2 regions of the Psychrobacillus sp. FSL K6-1267 genome follow, and region 1 is predicted to be linked to the other one. Evidence: predicted binding sites of a transcription regulator. Region 1 holds the regulator's gene; the other holds the start of a gene.
What was found. The regulator CtsR, encoded in region 1, represses protease genes until heat stress. The targets are predictions, from matches to a motif close to ATGGTCAATAAAGGTCAAACA.
Positions count from the first base shown of each region.

Region 2: clpP (ATP-dependent Clp endopeptidase proteolytic subunit ClpP) is a predicted target of CtsR. The motif match lies at 986-1,006, and genes of this name have one in related genera.

Region 1 covers NZ_JBBOOR010000001.1:4,028,142-4,037,232, forward strand. The annotation lists gene MHB55_RS20720 (AAA family ATPase) at 164-2,614, opposite strand; gene MHB55_RS20725 (protein arginine kinase) at 2,611-3,708, opposite strand; gene MHB55_RS20730 (UvrB/UvrC motif-containing protein) at 3,698-4,240, opposite strand; gene MHB55_RS20735 (CtsR family transcriptional regulator) at 4,256-4,729, opposite strand; gene MHB55_RS20740 (GNAT family N-acetyltransferase) at 4,896-5,354, opposite strand; gene rsgA (ribosome small subunit-dependent GTPase A) at 5,366-6,373, opposite strand; gene MHB55_RS20750 (ABC transporter permease) at 6,755-7,654, opposite strand; gene MHB55_RS20755 (ABC transporter ATP-binding protein) at 7,632-8,555, opposite strand; gene MHB55_RS20760 (ATP-binding cassette domain-containing protein) at 8,655-9,091, opposite strand, start outside.
Region 2 covers NZ_JBBOOR010000001.1:3,094,391-3,103,481, reverse strand. The annotation lists gene MHB55_RS15935 (hypothetical protein) at 1-239, opposite strand, end outside; gene clpP (ATP-dependent Clp endopeptidase proteolytic subunit ClpP) at 297-893, opposite strand; tRNA gene MHB55_RS15925 (tRNA-Arg) at 1,069-1,140, shown strand; gene MHB55_RS15920 (catalase) at 1,239-2,180, opposite strand; gene MHB55_RS15915 (TPM domain-containing protein) at 2,391-3,050, shown strand; gene MHB55_RS15910 (GNAT family N-acetyltransferase) at 3,117-3,563, shown strand; gene MHB55_RS15905 (hypothetical protein) at 3,644-3,850, shown strand; gene MHB55_RS15900 (hypothetical protein) at 3,874-4,626, opposite strand; gene MHB55_RS15895 (RNA polymerase sigma factor) at 4,604-5,125, opposite strand; gene MHB55_RS15890 (glutaredoxin family protein) at 5,550-5,783, shown strand; gene MHB55_RS15885 (sugar-binding transcriptional regulator) at 5,920-6,957, shown strand; gene gap (type I glyceraldehyde-3-phosphate dehydrogenase) at 6,970-7,977, shown strand; gene MHB55_RS15875 (phosphoglycerate kinase) at 8,157-9,091, shown strand, end outside.

The DNA of each region.
Region 1 (9,091 bases):
TATGTCTGCCACGACAAGCAAATGGAGAAAAGCTTAGGAGCAGCTTTTTTCCATTTGACCTCAAGGGGCTAGGCGCTGGAGCTAGATAAGCGCTTTACAAAAAACTATAAACTTTCTTAACCTGTAAAAAAGGCATTCCGGTAATCTCGGAATGCCTATATTATTAACTTTCTGTGACAGGTTCTGTTGTACGAACAACAAATTCGTCATTTTCTACATCAAATACTACACGCTGACCAGTTAAAACTTCCCCTTTCAACAATTCCTCTGAAAGGCGATCCTCCACATGTTTTTGTAGTGCACGGCGTAACGGACGTGCTCCGTATGTTGGATCGTAACCTTCGGTAGTAATTTTGTCTTGGGCAGCTTCCGTAAGCACTAGCTCTATTCCTTGTTCTTTTAGACGCTTCGCTAGCTGTTCTGTCATTAACGTCACTATTTGTTTTAAGTGTTCTTTTTCTAATGAGTGGAACACAATCATTTCATCCAAACGGTTTAAGAATTCTGGGCGGAATGCTTTTTTCAATTCTTCAAGCATTTTACCTTTCATATCTTTGTAATCCGTTTTCCCAGCCTCTTGTAGATTAAATCCTACATGCTTATTGTATTTAAGTGCGTCCGCACCAACATTTGACGTCATAATTACTACTGTATTACGGAAGTCTACCGTACGTCCTTTAGAATCTGTTAAACGACCATCTTCTAATACTTGTAGAAGGATGTTGAAGACATCTGGATGTGCTTTTTCGATTTCATCTAAAAGGATAACCGAATACGGCTTGCGACGAACTTTTTCAGTTAATTGACCACCATCATCGAAACCTACATATCCAGGAGGTGAACCTACTAAACGAGAAGTAGAGTGTTTTTCCATGTACTCAGACATGTCTACTCGAATCATTGCATCCTCGTCCCCGAACATTACCTCTGCCAATGCGCGAGCTAGTTCTGTTTTACCTACTCCAGTAGGACCTAAGAAGATAAACGAACCGATTGGACGCTTAGGATCTTTTAGCCCTGCGCGAGCACGACGGATCGCACGAGAAATAGCATCTACAGCTTCTTTTTGACCAATAACTCGTTCATGTAATTTGTCTTCTAGTTTTAATAATTTCTCAGATTCTGTTTGAGCAAGCTTGGAAACAGGGATTCCCGTCCACATAGAGACAACAGCAGCAATATCCTCTACAGTAACTTCTGATTCTTCTTTGCCTTGTTTTTCTTTCCAAGTGTTTTTCATTGTTTCTAATTTATCTTTTATCTTCTGTTCTTTATCACGGAAAGATGCTGCTTTTTCAAATTCCTGGCTTTGAACAGCTGCATTTTTCTCAGAACGAACAGCTTCTAATTTAGCTTCTAATTCTTTTAAATTAGGAGGAGTTGTATAGGAACGAAGTCGTACCTTAGAACCAGCCTCATCTATTAAGTCTATCGCTTTATCAGGCAAGAAACGGTCTGAAATGTAACGGTCTGACATTTTAACGGCTGCTTCTACTGCCTCATCTGTAATTTTCACTCGGTGATGTGCTTCATAGCGGTCACGTAATCCATAGATAATTTGTACCGCTTCTTCAGCAGAAGGCTCGTCAACTTGAATCGGCTGGAAGCGACGTTCCAGTGCAGCATCTTTTTCAATATATTTGCGATACTCATCTAACGTAGTGGCACCGATACATTGTATTTCTCCACGAGCCAGAGCAGGCTTCAAAATATTAGAGGCATCGATTGCACCTTCTGCTCCACCAGCACCGATTAATGTATGAAGTTCGTCGATGAATAGAATGACATTCCCCGCTTGGCGAATTTCATCCATTACTTTTTTCAAGCGGTCTTCGAATTCTCCACGATATTTAGTACCAGCAACAACCGTACCCATGTCTAAAGTCATAACACGTTTATCTCTTAATATTTCCGGTACCTCATTTTGAACAATTTGTTGAGCAAGACCTTCTGCAATTGCAGTTTTACCAACACCTGGTTCTCCTATAAGAACTGGATTGTTTTTCGTACGACGAGCCAAAATTTCTATAACGCGTGTAATTTCCTTGCTACGGCCGATGACTGGATCTAGCGTACCTTCTCTTGCAATTTGAGTTAAATCCCTTGCTAATCCGTCTAACGTTGGAGTGCTAGCTGGAGCGACCCCATTGGAATTGCTGTTACTATGGGATTGATCGGAGCTTCCCAATAATTGAAGCACCTGCTGGCGCGCTTTGTTTAAGCTTACACCTGCATTGTTTAACACTCTTGCAGCTACACCTTCTCCTTCACGGATTAACGCGAGAAGTAAATGCTCTGTTCCAATATAAGAATGACCAAGCTTTCTAGACTCATCCACTGAAAGTTCAATCACTTTCTTAGCGCGAGGCGTATAGTGAACAATAGGGCCGACTTCCTCTGCCCCAGTTCCAACTAGCTCCTCAATACCTGCTTCTATTACTTTTGGATCTACTTCAATTGCTTCTAAAGCTTTTGCCGCAATACCACTTCCCTCACGAATAAGTCCAAGTAATATATGTTCTGTTCCTATAGATTCATGCTTTAAGCGAATAGCCTCTTCTTGAGCTAATTGTAAAACTTTTTGCGATCTTTGCGTAAATCGATTAAACATCATGCAGGTTCCTCTCCTTTTGTTTTCTCTTTTTCTCCTTTTTGCAAACGTTCCCTTAACAGCTTAGCTCGAAACATATCACGCTCCGAAGCATTTAAAGTTGTACCAGCATACTTTTGTAAAAATCCTGGCTGCATAAAAACCATACATTCATTTAAGATAGACATATCCACATCTTGAATAAGTCCAATATCTATCCCTAAGCGTACATCGGATAGGCATCTTGCTGCCTCCTCCGTTGTCATAAGACGAGCATAGGATAAGGTTCCTAACGAACGATAAAGACGATCCTCTAGTGTATTGGGAGAATGCTTTAATAGTGCATCTCGTGCTTCTCTTTCTTTTTGAATAATTTGTTCCGTAATGCTTTGAAGATCAGCTAGTATATCCTCCTCAGTCTTACCAAGTGTCGTTTGATTTGATACCTGATAAACATTGCCGAGCGCTTCACTACCCTCTCCATATATCCCTCTTACAACCATTCCAAGTCGAGAAATAATGGTTACTATTCGATTCATTTGTTTTGTTTTCGTTAATGCAGGTAAATGCATCATAACTGATGCCCTAAGTCCAGTGCCCGTATTAGTAGGGCAACTTGTTAAATATCCAAACTGTTCATCGAATGCGTAAGGTAATTCTTTTTCCAATAAGCTATCTATATTATCTGCCCGTTTATAAGCCTCTTCAATTTGGAGGCCTGGAAAAAGGCACTGGATCCTAATATGGTCCTCTTCATTTACCATGAGACTAACAGATTCATCCTCCGATAAAAGGACGGAGCCTGTATCCGGAGAATTTGCCAATTTGGGACTGATCAAATGCTTTTCTACTAACACTTGGCGTCCGAGCTCAGATACATCTTTTATCTGAATGGAGGAAAATTTCATTTGCAATGCTTCATCAGCAGCATCCAACAAAGTGGCTGAAACAGATTGGTCAATTTTATGCGCTTCGTCCTCTGTAAATGCAAGAGGGAAGCGAAATCCATTCAGATTTCTAGCCAATCGGATCCTTGTGCTCATCACAATGTCAGAATGCTCTCCTTCCCCTTCCATCCAACTAGATCTGGAATTATCTAAAAAGTTATCAACCGACATAGTGGTCGCCACCTCCTTCGACAAGCTGTTTTTCTAGTTCTTTTACTTCATCTCTCAGCTTAGCGGCATCCTCAAATTGTTCATGCTCGACAGCATCCTTCATTTGTGTACGTATTGCTTCAATTCTTTTCTTTAAAGCTATTTTTTCACCAAGTACCCCTGGTGCTTTTCCAATATGTGTCGTATTGCCATTATGCAGACGTTTTAAAACTTGGGGTAAATGAGGACGAAAGCTTTCATAACAAGAAGCGCATCCAAACTTACCTTCCTCTAAGAACCTCTCAATAGACCAGCCACATTCATTACATTCAAGTGTTTTCTGTTGTTTTTGTTGAACCATCTGCTGATCCGCGTGGTTAAACCAATTAGATAGAAGCTGATGGAGAGATAATGGGTCTTGTTTATATTCAACATAAAACGGGTGTAGGCTATTTGCACAAACCTCACAATAATGTCGTTCAAAGTGTTCTCCGTTATGCACCTGTGTAACCGTCACTTTGGCCGGTCTTTGCTTACAATTTTCACAAATCACTTTTCAACACCCCGTTCATTTTTCACTTTTTTCATATTTTAACGTTAATAGCATCGCACAAAGTATTCGTGCTCTTAGATCGTCTCTTGCAGGCAGTGGGATGGCTAAAGTCGTTCTGGCTAAGGCTGCTAAAATAATTTTTGCTTCTCGCTTAGTTATCACTTCTTCATCCAATAATCTAAATACAATATCTTCTGTCGCGGACTCAGACGCCCCGGCTTCCAGACTTTGTATTATATGCTCAATCAATTCAGCTTTTGTATGGGCCCGAACGCGGAGGATTCGAATATACCCACCACCACCTCGCTTACTTTCCACCAAATAACCACGGTCCTGTGTAAATCGAGTGTTTATAACATAATTTATTTGCGAGGGGACACAGTGAAATTTTTCAGCGATTTCACTTCTCTTTATTTCAATCTGCCCTCTACTTTCTTCTTCGATAATTGACTTCAAATAACCTTCAATAATGTCAGATATATTTCTCATCTTCTCTCACCTCTTCTCATTAAAACTGACTTTGACTATATTTGACTATATTATATAGCGAAATTTTTGTATGTGCAATTGATATGCCTAACATAAAAACAACAAAAAAACTACCAACATTTATTGTCAGTAGTTTTAGGTTGTATCAAAATGGAAACTTATATTCTTATATTTGTGAATTGTATTTGAGTTGTGTAATAAAAAAATTAGGCTCTACTTCAATGTCCTTTATTTTGGAAAAGTTGTGTCTTTCGTACAAAGTAAGCGCCGGTTTATTTTTTGCACCAGTAGTTACTATAACACTTACACTATTAGGAGCGAGGTCCAATACGTATTTTAACAGCTCAGTAGCTATTCCCTTCCTGAAATGATTAGGGTGGACAATTAGCCTACAGATATCCATTTCATCTCCATTAATTTCATATGAAATAAAACCAAGCAGTTGTTCCTTTTCATACTTTCCTATATAAATTTCTTTAGAAGCTTTAATATCCTCTGTAGTTTCCTTAAGCTGCGGAATGCCATCAAAACCGATAATCTCCGCTTCCTTTCGATAAGCCGGAAGCTGTACTTCAAGCATTTCTTCTGCTACAGATTGATTGTGATGATCAAGTAATAAAATCATTGAGTACCTCGTTAAACTTTTCTTTTTTTATTGTTTTTTTGGGCTTTAGATAATTGCTTCCATTTATCTCGCTCTGTTTTTTGTGCAGCCAAGTCGTTTTTACGTTCCATATGGGCTAGTTCACGTAATAATTTTACATAGCTCCTATAACGATCCTCTTTTAGCACACCAGAACGAATAGCCTCCTGAATCGTACAGCCAGGCTCTTGTTTATGCTGACAGTCTCTAAATCGACACTGCATTGCAAGCTCTTCTATATCTTGGAAGCTGTTGCTAATCCCCTCGCTTGAATCCCATAGCTGAAATTCTCTCATCCCTGGTGTATCTATCAATAGCCCTCCTCCAGGTAACAAAGAAAGCTCTCTATGAGTTGTTGTGTGACGCCCCTTACTATCATCCTCTCGAATGTCACTAACCGCCATCACTTCTTCTCCTGATAGAGCATTTATCAAGGAGGATTTACCTACACCTGAAGAGCCAAGTAATGCACCTGTCTTCCCTTCGCCAAGAAGAGCGGCCAAGTCTTCTATTCCTTCTCCTGTAACACTAGAAACAGCAAAGATTTCGACGCCAAATGCAATAGATTCGACTTCATTGATATAATAATCCAATTGCTCACAAGCATCTTTTTTCGTTAGAACAACTACTGGTGTCGCCCCCGAATCCCAAGCTGAGAGTAAGTAACGCTCTAACCTTCTAACATTGAAGTCTTGGTTGAGTGACATCACTAAAAACACATAATCTACATTCACTGCAACCAATTGAATTTCCATAGTTGTACCAGCCACTTTTCTTGAGAATTGCGATTGTCTCGGTAAAACCTGTTGAATAATCCCTTTCTCTTCTCCTGGCATTTGCTCTAAAACAACCCAATCTCCTACTGCCGGAAAAGCTTCTCGATTGTTGTCAAATTTAAACTTACCTGAAAGGGAGCATAGCCACTCTCCATCATTTGTGACTACTCGATATAAATGTTTATGCTCGAGTAAAACTCGGCCTACTAATCCTTTGCTCGTCATCTTTTCTTCCCATTTACTATTCCATCCATACTTTTCGATTAAATTCAATTTAAATTTCCTCCTAATTTTCCCTAAAAATATTTTAATCGCCATTTTTTATTCGGCGAAATACTGGGCAACAAAAAAACCATGATTGCACGAATCAGCAATCATGGTTTCCCGATCATTAGTAAAGAAATTTCAAAAAGTATGGAGAAATAAGCTCGATTGTCTGTTTACAATCAAACCAATACCTATTCAGCCTACATTTAGAAAATTACAGAGTGGGACATCATGAACTTACTGATTCGTTTTGTGTTATATACAATAGCCATAATGCCTCACTCCTTTCCTTAAGTTAAATTCAGAATACTACAAGTTTTTGAAATATGCAATAGGCAATTACGCCGTTACATCACGTTTTGTAAATGACCAGTAGCTTGTTACTAGGAATATTAACAGATACACGACAATTATTATAATAGAAAAACTTAAGGTCATGCTTTCTATTAGCGGTGTATTTGTTCCGATAAATTGACTTAAATTTGTATTGGCAAATATAATGTATTTCGGAAATTCAAAGTCCAGCATTGCAAGAATTTGAGTTACTTGTACTCCTGCAAACATTAGGAAAATAGATATTCCAATTGCTAATGAGCTAGAGCGGAACACTGAGCCAATCATAAAAGCTAAGGATCCAATTACAAATACATTTACTAAAGACAGAGCAGTTAAAAGCAATAATCTGCCCCAGTACGAAACCTCCACTACCTTGCCATCGACTAGCTCTAACTGCGTACCTGGAATATTATCAAAGAAAATGTATCCAAAGATTATTCCCGAAACAAGAAGAACTATCGACATCATAATTGCAAATAGACCAACTGTGATTAGTTTAGACGTTAGAATTTTCCATCGCTTCATTGGTCTCGTTAGTAACATTTTAATTGTTCCTTGGGAAAATTCAGAAGCTACTATTCCACCAGCCACTACTACCGTAAATAATGTGACAACGGACATCATATTTGGAAGACCGCTGATAAACCCTTGTGCACTATCATCAACGATAGGAGACAAATTATTATCAGTTCTATATTTAGTTAGTTCAGGACCCTCAGAAATGGCAGTCATCTCTTCTACAGTAATAGTTTCTCCTTCACTACTCTGTGAAATATCTATTGAATAGACCCATTTTACAAGACCAGCCGAAGCAAGCATTAACAACACGAGCAATATAGTCATTACCCATGTTGATTTTTTAGTCCAAAGCTTTAACCACTCATTTCGTACGAGATTCAGCAATTTGCCCACCTCCTGTAATTTCTAAGAATTGATCTTCTAATGTTTTTCTATGTGGTGTTACGGAATAGATTTGTAAATCATTTGTAATCATTTCTGCAACAAAAGCAGGAACTTCTTCTTTGTTTAGAGGGATTACATAGCCAGTTCCTAAAGACTCAAAGGTGATTTCCTTATAATTAAAGAAATCTACTACCTTTTCTTGATTTGATGCTTCAATGTAATAATGAGATTTTTGCTGTTCATTTACCTCTTTAATAGATAAGAGCTTCCCATTTTGAATCACTGCAATTCTATCGCACATTAACTCTATCTCAGCGAGCAGATGACTTGAAACAAAGATAGACACACCTTGCTCTACTGCTATTTTTCTTAAATACATACGAAATTCACGAATACCTGCAGGATCTAGTCCATTGGTAGGCTCATCTAAAATGAGAAATTTAGGCTTATGTAAGATAGCCTGCGCTAAACCTAGACGCTGTCTCATTCCTAGAGAATAAGTAGATACCTTTTCGTTAATACGCTTTTGAAGTCCTACCTGAGCAATCACTTCGTCAATGCGTTCCTTGGTTATATTCTTATTCATTCGTGCAAAATGAACTAAATTCTTATACCCACTCATATATTTATACATTTCAGGGTTTTCTACAATCACCCCGACCTTGCTCATGGACTCCTCAAAATTCTCTGAAATAGGCTTCCCCTCTATAAATACCTCTCCTGATGTCGGCTCCATAAGACCTGTCATCATTCGAATAGTGGTTGTTTTCCCAGCTCCATTCGGCCCTAAAAATCCTGTTATTTGTCCAGGATATAAATCTAATGTAAGATCATCAATAATTTTCTTTTTCCCGATTACTTTAGTAAGATTTTGTAGTCTTACTATTGGTTTTCTCTCCATTTAATTCACCTTCCTTATCAATAATTTTGTTCTTATTAAGGTATACGTCTATAAACTAAATAAGTTCTATAAAATTCCATTTATATTTTTCTTGGAAATTTAATACGACTTTGCTGCTTCTAACTCGTTCTCTCTTTGTTCTTGGAATAAGTTGGTCATCCAAGACGTAATATCTTTTCTTTGTGATTCTCTTATATCTTCGACCAACTCATGAGCAATAACCGAGCCCTCACGCATCACGACAATTTCATCTAAAATTGGTTCCATATCCTTCAGCTCGTGAGTAGATAAAATTATAGACTGTGTCTCTATATCTATAAACTGTATAAACCCTCTTATTATAGACTGTCTTACCATTGGGTCTAAGCCAGAAAGAGGCTCATCTAGCAGATAATAATCTACCTCTCTCCCTAGTGTAGCGGCAATTTTTGCTCGCCCTCGATTTCCCTTTGATAATTTTTTTAAAGGGGCATGTATATCTAGCTGTAAAAAATCAGCTACGATACAAGCCTTATCATAACTAAAATCATCGAACT
Region 2 (9,091 bases), 930 kb from region 1:
GCAGGAACTAGCCCTAAATTTGTTTCATTTCGAACGAATTTGACCATTTCCACTAGGCTACTGCCGTTATTATTCATCTCTAGAATTTGTTTTTCTAAATCCTCGTCACCGGTAAAATGAAGGTCCTGCTGTTCTTCTAATTTTCTAATTTTGCTTTGTAGGCTGAAGGTATAGATGACTAAAAATAGAATGATAAATAAAGAAGTTATTTGATATAGAATAGTTACACAACCTTTCATTACTAAGTTACAAAAAAATCCAAGCGAACAGGAGCTCGCTTGGATTTCATGGCATTATTAGTCTTTTTTCATTTCGCTGCGTGCGATGATATGATCGATTAGACCGTATTCTTTTGCACGTTCTGCTGTCATGAAGTTATCGCGGTCTGTGTCTCTTGAAACTACTTCAAGTGGCTGACCAGTGCGCTCAGACATAATGTGGTTTAATTTATCGCGTAAGAACAAGATGCGTTTTGCAGCGATCTCGATTTCTGTTGCTTGCCCTTGAGCTCCACCAAGTGGTTGGTGAATCATTACCTCTGCGTTTGGAAGTGCATAGCGCTTGCCTTTTGTTCCAGCAGTAAGTAAGAAAGCACCCATTGATGCTGCCATACCGATACAAATAGTTTGTACGTCTGGTTTGATGAATTGCATTGTATCGTAGATAGCCATACCAGCAGTGATACTTCCGCCTGGGCTATTGATGTAGATGGAGATATCCTTTTCTGGATCTTCCGCTTCTAGGAATAAAAGCTGAGCAACGATAGAGTTTGACACGTTGTCATCAATCGCACTACCAAGCATGATGATGCGGTCTTTTAACAATCTTGAATAGATGTCATAGGCACGCTCACCGCGATTTGTTTGTTCAATAACTGTAGGAATTAAATTCATCCTGGATTGCCTCCTTCAAAGGTGGTTATATTTTTTATTTTTATTTGTGTACTGAGAAATTCTACCTCAGTTGTAACTTTATCATACATGGAATGGTCAAGGAAGGTCAAATATTAAGCTTAGAAATGTTGACTTGAATTATTCCTATTCCATTTGTATAATAGAAAGGTCGCTTGCCCCTGTAGTTTAATGGATATGACGTAAGATTCCGGTTCTTGAGATGGGGGTTCGATTCCCTCCAGGGGCGTCCATAACATTTAGAAACACTCGAATTCTTCGAGTGTTTTTTTATTTACAAGATATGAAAGTATATGCTTTGTCGAGCTTTAGTGCCCTGCATTTTCCTTACTCATTTTTACTTCTCCTTTCATATGATTCAGCATATGCGCCACTACGAAAGTGTAGTATAGGATCATCTGTTAGCTCTATGCCTTCCGGTACAATCGTTGGATCAAAAACAATGTCTTCCTTAGGATGTATTTTATTTTTGATTTCCAAACGACCAATATTCACTTTTCTTCTTTCCTCTGGCCACATATCTGTAGCATCGTTTGGATTATCTCCATCCTCCGCTAAGCGGATAAAGAGGTCAAACTCGACTGACGCCTGGTTTAATCTGTTATCTAGTTCCTCGGTCAAATAATTAGCTGAAAGAGATTTACTTGTCAAAGCAGGGGCCTTTGTTTCTTTAACAGGAACCCATTCATATTTAATCGCCTGACGAACACCGTCTTTATTGACGAAATAGAAGGCATGTATAGGATAATAATGGAGCTCTGCGTAACTTATTGGCGGCTGTTTTGCCTGCTCTTTAATGATTTGTATTACGTTTTTGCTATGTGGATATTTTTTAGAGAGCAGCTCTACCATGGCAAGACCTCTATCAATAGTTTTGATTCCTGTTTTTTCATCAGTGAAAATTTCGATCATATCTATAAATTCTCTAGGGCTGCTAGTGACAAACATAGGCACAGTAGCACTCACTAAATTGGTGATACTGCCATCTGCTAGCTGAAATTGAACAGCCAGTCCTTTTGCCGGGGTAAGATAATCTATCGAAGCAGGGTTAGGCGGGCTATTGGAAAAACGGATGGTAGCGGAGACAGCTTCTCTATGAAGGTGAGGCGCTACAGTGTAAGGTACCGCATTGCCATTCGGATGAAATACCGCTTCATACATATCTCCCTTTGCATGGGCTCTTCTTGCTCCAGGAAATTTTCCTTGAATTTGTTCGAGTGCATCCACCGCTTCCTTTGGAGTTAAATCCTCTTTATGTAATTGTTCCATGTTTTTACCTCCTTTTTTATTGCAGTCTATTCATCATTACCACTCTTTTCCTATATTAAACCCACAAAACGGGAAGACATCTCTCTTTGAAAATTAATAAGATAGTTTTCGTATATAATGAATTAGTCTTGAATATTTGGAATAAAGTAAAAATAGAGGCTTTAAATAGATAAAAGGGTAAGAGTTAAATTTGAAGGGAGATAGGTGCTATTGAAAAGAACTATACACTTGCTAGTTAGTATAATATTTGTTTCTCTATTGTTTCCGTTAACGACAGGAGCTGCAACTAACATTCCTAATGTTCCTAGAGATTCCTATTTAGTAGATTTAGAAGGTTATCTAGCTGATGAAACTAATCTAGAAATAGAGCGATTAGGAAGCAGATTGAAACAAGGAACCACTGCTCAAATGGTTGTCATGATTATCGATAATATAGGTGATCAGTCAGCAGAACAATTCAACATGGAGGTCATACGTGAAAATAAAATAGGAAGTGTTAGAAAGAAAAATGGCATTGTTATTTTGATTGAGGCAAATCCTATCAATCAAGGAGGGCCGACAGTTGAAATAACAGTAGATCGCGATTTAGAGGAAGCGATATCGTACGAAAAAGTAGACCGTATAATTGATCAATATACTATGCCTTATTTGAATCAAGGCTTTATCGACGAGGCAGTTCTCTACACATACCAGGCTTTATACAATGAAGTAATAGGAGAATATGGTTTGAAAGAGGAAACTATACAGCCACAAGTTTATACAACTAGCAATACTAATCGGTTGTCTATTCCTACTGTTGTGGTAATTGCACTAGTAATCTTTCTCCTTTATAGGATGATAAATAGGAACAGGGGTCTCGAGCGCAAATAGTAATCTATACTGCATATTCAAGTTTTTATTATTCTGATAAAATATAAAAAGAGAGGGGATGTAGAAATGAAACTAGTAGAGATAAACGAGGATAACTGGCGTAAAATTGTCTTTCTATCAACTAACGAGGACGGCAAAGCAACTATAGTAGAAAAATTTGTAGCATCCAATGCATTATCCATCGTTCAATCAGTCTATGAAACTGGTTGGATTACAAGAGGGATAGAGGTTGAGGACAAGCTTATTGGCTTTACGATGTACGGGTTAGATGAAGAAACTTCAAACTACTGGCTATGCCGATTTATGATCGATCATCAGAGTCAAGGTAAAGGCTATGGCAGAAAAGCAATTGAGCTAATCTTGAACGAAATAAAGCAGCTTGATGGTTGTGAAAGCATCTATTTATCAACCGAGCCAGATAACGAAGCAGCCATCAAGCTATACGAAAGCCTCGGCTTCCAAAAAACAGGCAAGCTTAATGAGGGCGAAGCGGAGTTTATGCTAAAAGTCTAGGACAAGGGGAGAGCGAGGGCTCTTCTTTTTTTGTTGCGTGGATTGTCGAAAAACAACAGGCGATTGTAGTAAACTAGGCCGTGATTGTCGTAAAAAGTGAAGAGATTGTAGTAAAAGCGGAGAGAAGACTGATTGAGAAAATGGATTGTAGTAAAACACCAGGAGATTGTAGTAAACTAGGCCGTGATTGTCGTAAAACATCAGGCGATTGTAGTAATCTAGAGCAACATTGTCGTAAAACAGCTCCCGACAACAAAAAAACCAACAAAGAGTTGGTTTTCTCCTAATCTTTTTCTGCAATTTCATTGAACTACTTGTCGGTGTTTACATAGGCTTCGAAATTCTCTATTTTATCACGTAAAGGTATGCCATCTACATCGCCTGTGCCGTTGTATCTCCCTATTTTTCCGGGTTCTGTTTTCGAAAAGATAAATTCTTCTTTTAACGTATGAGAAATTTTCTGTCCCTGGCTGTTTGTTAAGGAAATTTCAACGATAGGACGATAAATATTTGGATGATCCTTTTCCTGTTCAATTTGAACTTTCTCTAAATGTATGGAAATGTCGTTATCCAATAGAAAATGATTATATTTGAAGACCATGACAGTATTAATAGCTTGTTTCAACTCATTTTCCGTAAAGTATTCACTAAAGCTAGAATAATAATAATTCATATAGTCTTTGTATTCCTTTGAATCTAATAGTTTGTCGTACTCTTCTTGGCTCTCCGCGCTTGTTTTGCTTTGCAGATCAAACCACTCCTGCATTAAACGTTCAAGCTCCTCATCTGGTCCATTGTATTCTCTTTCAAGTACCGCCATAATAACTTCTTCATTAGTGAGAGACTTAGCTGTTTGCTCTGGTTCGGAGGGCATGAGATACGTAATGATTAGAAAGGAGGCTATCGCAACTATTGCTAATGAAATGATGGCTGGAAATACTCTTCGTTTTTTCTTTTCCATTCGTCCCTTCACTGCTAGCCATGTGTTGCGTCTTGCTTCATTAGAACGCTCGACATTCTTCATATCCGCGAAAAGCTCATCAAATTCCTTTGACGGTTCCATCTGCATAACCTCCTTTTTGGTGAAATTCCTTTTTTAGTGCCTCAAGTGCACGCATCATTTTCATCTTTACCTTTGCCTCGGTCCATCCAAGTATGAAGGCGGTTTCCTGGATCGAGCACTCCTGAACCTTTCGCAGGATGATAACCTCTTGATAGTCTTTTTTTAGCAATCGTAAGGAGTCGTACATTCTCGTAAGCTGTTCTTTTTGTTCAAAGCTACCTTCGGGTGTAAGTGCCCTAGTTTCTAAATCATGCTCTTTTTCAAATGAAAAAAATTGAATCACTCTTTTTCTTCTAAAATAATCATAGGTAACATTGCGAGCTATTTTTAGTATCCATGTAGCAGTAGAAGCCTGCTTATTAAAGGAATCAACTCCTTTAAATGCTTTATAAAATGTTTCTTGTGTTAGATCCTCCGCACATTCCTTATGGCGGACAAGCAAGTAAATGTAGCCGTAAACCCGGTCGCTGTGGTCTCTATATAGCTGTTCCATTTCCATCTTCTGACCTCCCTTAAAGCAATAGACGAAGGAACTTTTAAAAAGTATCGCTTTTAAATAAAGTAAAGGTAAATGATTCTTCCAAGTAGACTTTTGCGAAGTGACGAAATAATTTGAAGTCAATACATGCAATCTAGTTATTTATTTATTTATTTATTTATTGAAGCGACAGGCGACAACTCCAGCGGGAGTTGGGAGACAGATAAGACATCACATACGACGCGTTAGCGACGGTGATGGCTTATCGCTCCCCCGCGGAAAAGCGTTCGCCTAAAGCAAAAATCAAGCATATTTTGTGTTGTTTTCTATATTACTATTTTACCTTTTAAGGAATAATTTGTACGCATAACTTTACACACGCTTTTGATATCTAATAGGATTATAATGAGTGAAGGTAAATGTTATTGGAAGGAGGTATAGAAAAATGATAGTCCATTTCTATACAAGACCGGGGTGTCATTTGTGTGATGATGCGAGAATGATGCTGAAGCTAGTCCAAGAGGACGTGCCCTTTCAAATAGAAGAGCATAATATAGAAGAGGATGATCAGCTGCATGAAAAGTATATGCTCATGATTCCCGTTGTGGAATATCAAGGGGAAATCATACAGTATGGGAATGTAGACTATGTGACTCTGATGGAAGCATTAGAAAATTGATGCTTCCAAACACAAATATTGCTATTTTGAATATATTAAAGTATTATGATTATAGAAATTAAATTTTTTTGAGTAGATGGGACATTTTTGGTGTAAGTGGGACAAAAACGTCACCACTAAGGTTGGGATGTGACAAATGGATTCTTTTCTAGGTGCGCAACTAAAGCTAATGCCAGAGATGAGTGACTTGCTTCAAAAGAGGTATCGTATTCTCCAAACAATCCAGCTGACCAAAGGTATTGGCCGAAGAGTTCTAGGTGAACAGCTAAGCTTAACCGAGCGTGAAACTCGTAAGGAATTGGACGCTTTAAGGACTCAAGGCTTGATAGAGGTTTCTCGTGAGGGAGCTTCGATTACAGCTGAGGGCAATGAAGTATTAACAGAGTTAAAAGAAGTAGTTCGTTTGTGGTCGGGTCGATCGCAGATGGAGCTAATGTTAAAAAAATATTTAAATATAAAAGATGTGATTATAGTTCCGGGAAATGTAGATAATGATACAAATACATCTATGCTTTTATCGCAGGAGGCTGCAAAGTATTTAGAAAGTATTTTACTGAATGAACACATTATCGCAGTTACCGGTGGGTCAACGATTGCATCCATCTCCCATGCAATGACGGAGTCGTCCAGATGGAAGGACTTGTTGTTTATTGCAGCTAGAGGAGGGGTAGGGAAGGATGTCCGGCTACAAGCAAATACAATAGCGTCTTTGTTTGCTAGTAAGATGAATGGATCCTACCGCACGTTATATATACCTGACCGCTTAAGTGAGGAAGCATATATGACGATGAAGAAAGAGCCTTTTATTCAAGAAATGATGGACCTTTATGAAAGGACGAACATCATTATTCATGGAATAGGCGATGCTTTAGAAATGGCCAAAAGAAGAAATTCTAGTGACGAGGAGATTGAGCTTCTGAGAAGTAGAGGAGCGGTCAGTGAGTCGTTTGGCTATTATTTCAACAACCAGGGTGAAGCAGTTCACCATATTCGAACAATTGGCGTTCAGTTAAACCAGCTTCAACATATAGAGCATCTACTTGCGGTTGCAGGCGGGGCAAAAAAAGCAAATGCACTTATTTCTTATTTCAAGCAGGCACCATTGCAAACTGTCTTAGTAACAGATGAAGGTGCAGCAAACGAAATGATGAAAGTAATTCCAAAAAACATTTAGGAGGAATTTATAATGACAGTAAAATTAGCTATTAACGGATTTGGACGTATCGGACGTAAGGTTTTCAGAGAAGCTTTAGAGCAAAAGGATTTAGAAGTAGTAGCAATCAATGACTTAACAGATGCAGCGATGCTTGCTCATTTATTGAAATATGATTCTGTACACGGTATCTCTAATGCGGACATCACTTCAGAGGGTGAATACCTAGTAGTTAACGGGAAAAACATTCAAGTATTCGCAGAAAAGGATCCTTCAGTACTTCCTTGGAAAGACCTAGGAGTAGACATCGTAATCGAATCTACTGGCGTATTCAGCACAGTAGAAAAAGCAGGCAAGCATTTAGAAGCAGGAGCTAAAAAAGTTATTCTTTCTGCTCCAGCGAAAGACAATATGCCGACATTCGTTATGGGTGTAAATGAAGAAAAATATAACCCAGAAACAGATCATGTAGTTTCAAACGCTTCTTGTACAACAAACTGCTTGTCACCAGTAGCAAAAGTATTACAAGATAACTTTGGTATCAAACGTGGGATGATGACAACAATTCACTCATTCACAAATGACCAACGTATCTTAGACTTACCACATAGCGACTACCGTCGTGCTCGTGCAGCATCTGAGTCTATGATTCCAACAACAACTGGAGCAGCAGCTGCAGTAGCGAAGGTTCTACCTGAGCTAAAAGGAAAATTAGATGGTATGGCTGTTCGTGTACCGACACCAAACGTATCACTAGTCGACTTTGTAGCAGAGCTAGACAAAGAAGTAACTGTAGAAGAGTTAAACAAAGTGCTTCGTGAAGCTTCTGAAAATGAACTAAAAGGAATTCTTGAATACAACGAGCTTCCATTAGTATCAATCGACTACAATGGTAACACTGCTTCTTCAACTGTAGACGGACAATCTACTATGGTATTAGGTGACAACCTTGTAAAAGTATTAGCATGGTATGACAACGAATCAGGCTACTCTGCACGTTGTATCGACCTTGCATTATTAATGGCAAAAAAAGGGTTATAATTTAAAGCACTAAGCCTTTCAAAAGCCGAGGAACATTAGTTTTTGAATAGCGTTAAAGTATAATAACCTCTATAATAAAAGAGGGTAAAGGAGCAAAGGTTACCCCTTTTGCTCCTTCTTTTTTTAAGTAGGCAATTCAATTACATAAGGAGGCTTATTTTATGAAGGAAAAACAAACAATGAGCGATGTAACGTTAAAGGGAAAATGCGTCTTTTGTCGAGTAGACTTCAATGTACCAATGGAAGACGGTGCAATTACAGATGATACTCGTATTCGTGCAGCACTACCTACGATCCAACACTTAATCGAGCAAGGAGCAAAAGTGATTCTTGCAAGCCATATGGGTCGCCCAAAAGGGGAAGTAAAGGAAGAGCTACGATTGACAAAGGTTGGCGAGCATTTAGCAAAGCTATTGAATAAGCCTGTCACTAAATTAGATGAATCAATTGGAGAAAAAGTGGAACATACTATCTCTGAAATGAACGAGGGAGACGTTGTTCTTTTAGAAAACGTCCGCTTCCACGCTGGAGAAGAGAAAAACGATCCAGAGTTAGCAAAAGCGTTTGCTTCGTTAGCGGATGTATATGTAAATGACGCATTTGGTGCTGCTCACCGCGCACATGCGACAACAGAAGGTATTGCTAAGCTACTTCCAGCAGTTTCTGGATTGTTGATGCAAAAAGAATTAGATGTATTAGGAAAAGCTTTATCTACACCTGAACGACCTTTCACAGCTATCATCGGTGGAGCGAAGGTAAAGGATAAAATCGGTGTCATCGATCATTTATTGGACAAGGTAGACAACATCCTAATCGGTGGTGGACTGTCTTATACATTTACGAAGGCACAAGGCCATGAGATTGGAACTTCTCTTTTAGAGGAGGACAAAATCGATTTAGCTAAGTCTTTCCTTGAAAAAGCGAAGGAAAAAGGCGTGAACTTCTATTTGCCAATCGATGTGGTTGTTGCAGACGAGTTCTCCAAGGATGCAAATACGAAGGTAGTGCCAATCGACCAAATCCCTTCAGACTGGATGGGCTTAGACATTGGTCCTGAAACCGTAAAGCTTTACGATCAAGTCATTAAAGACAGCAAGCTAATTATTTGGAACGG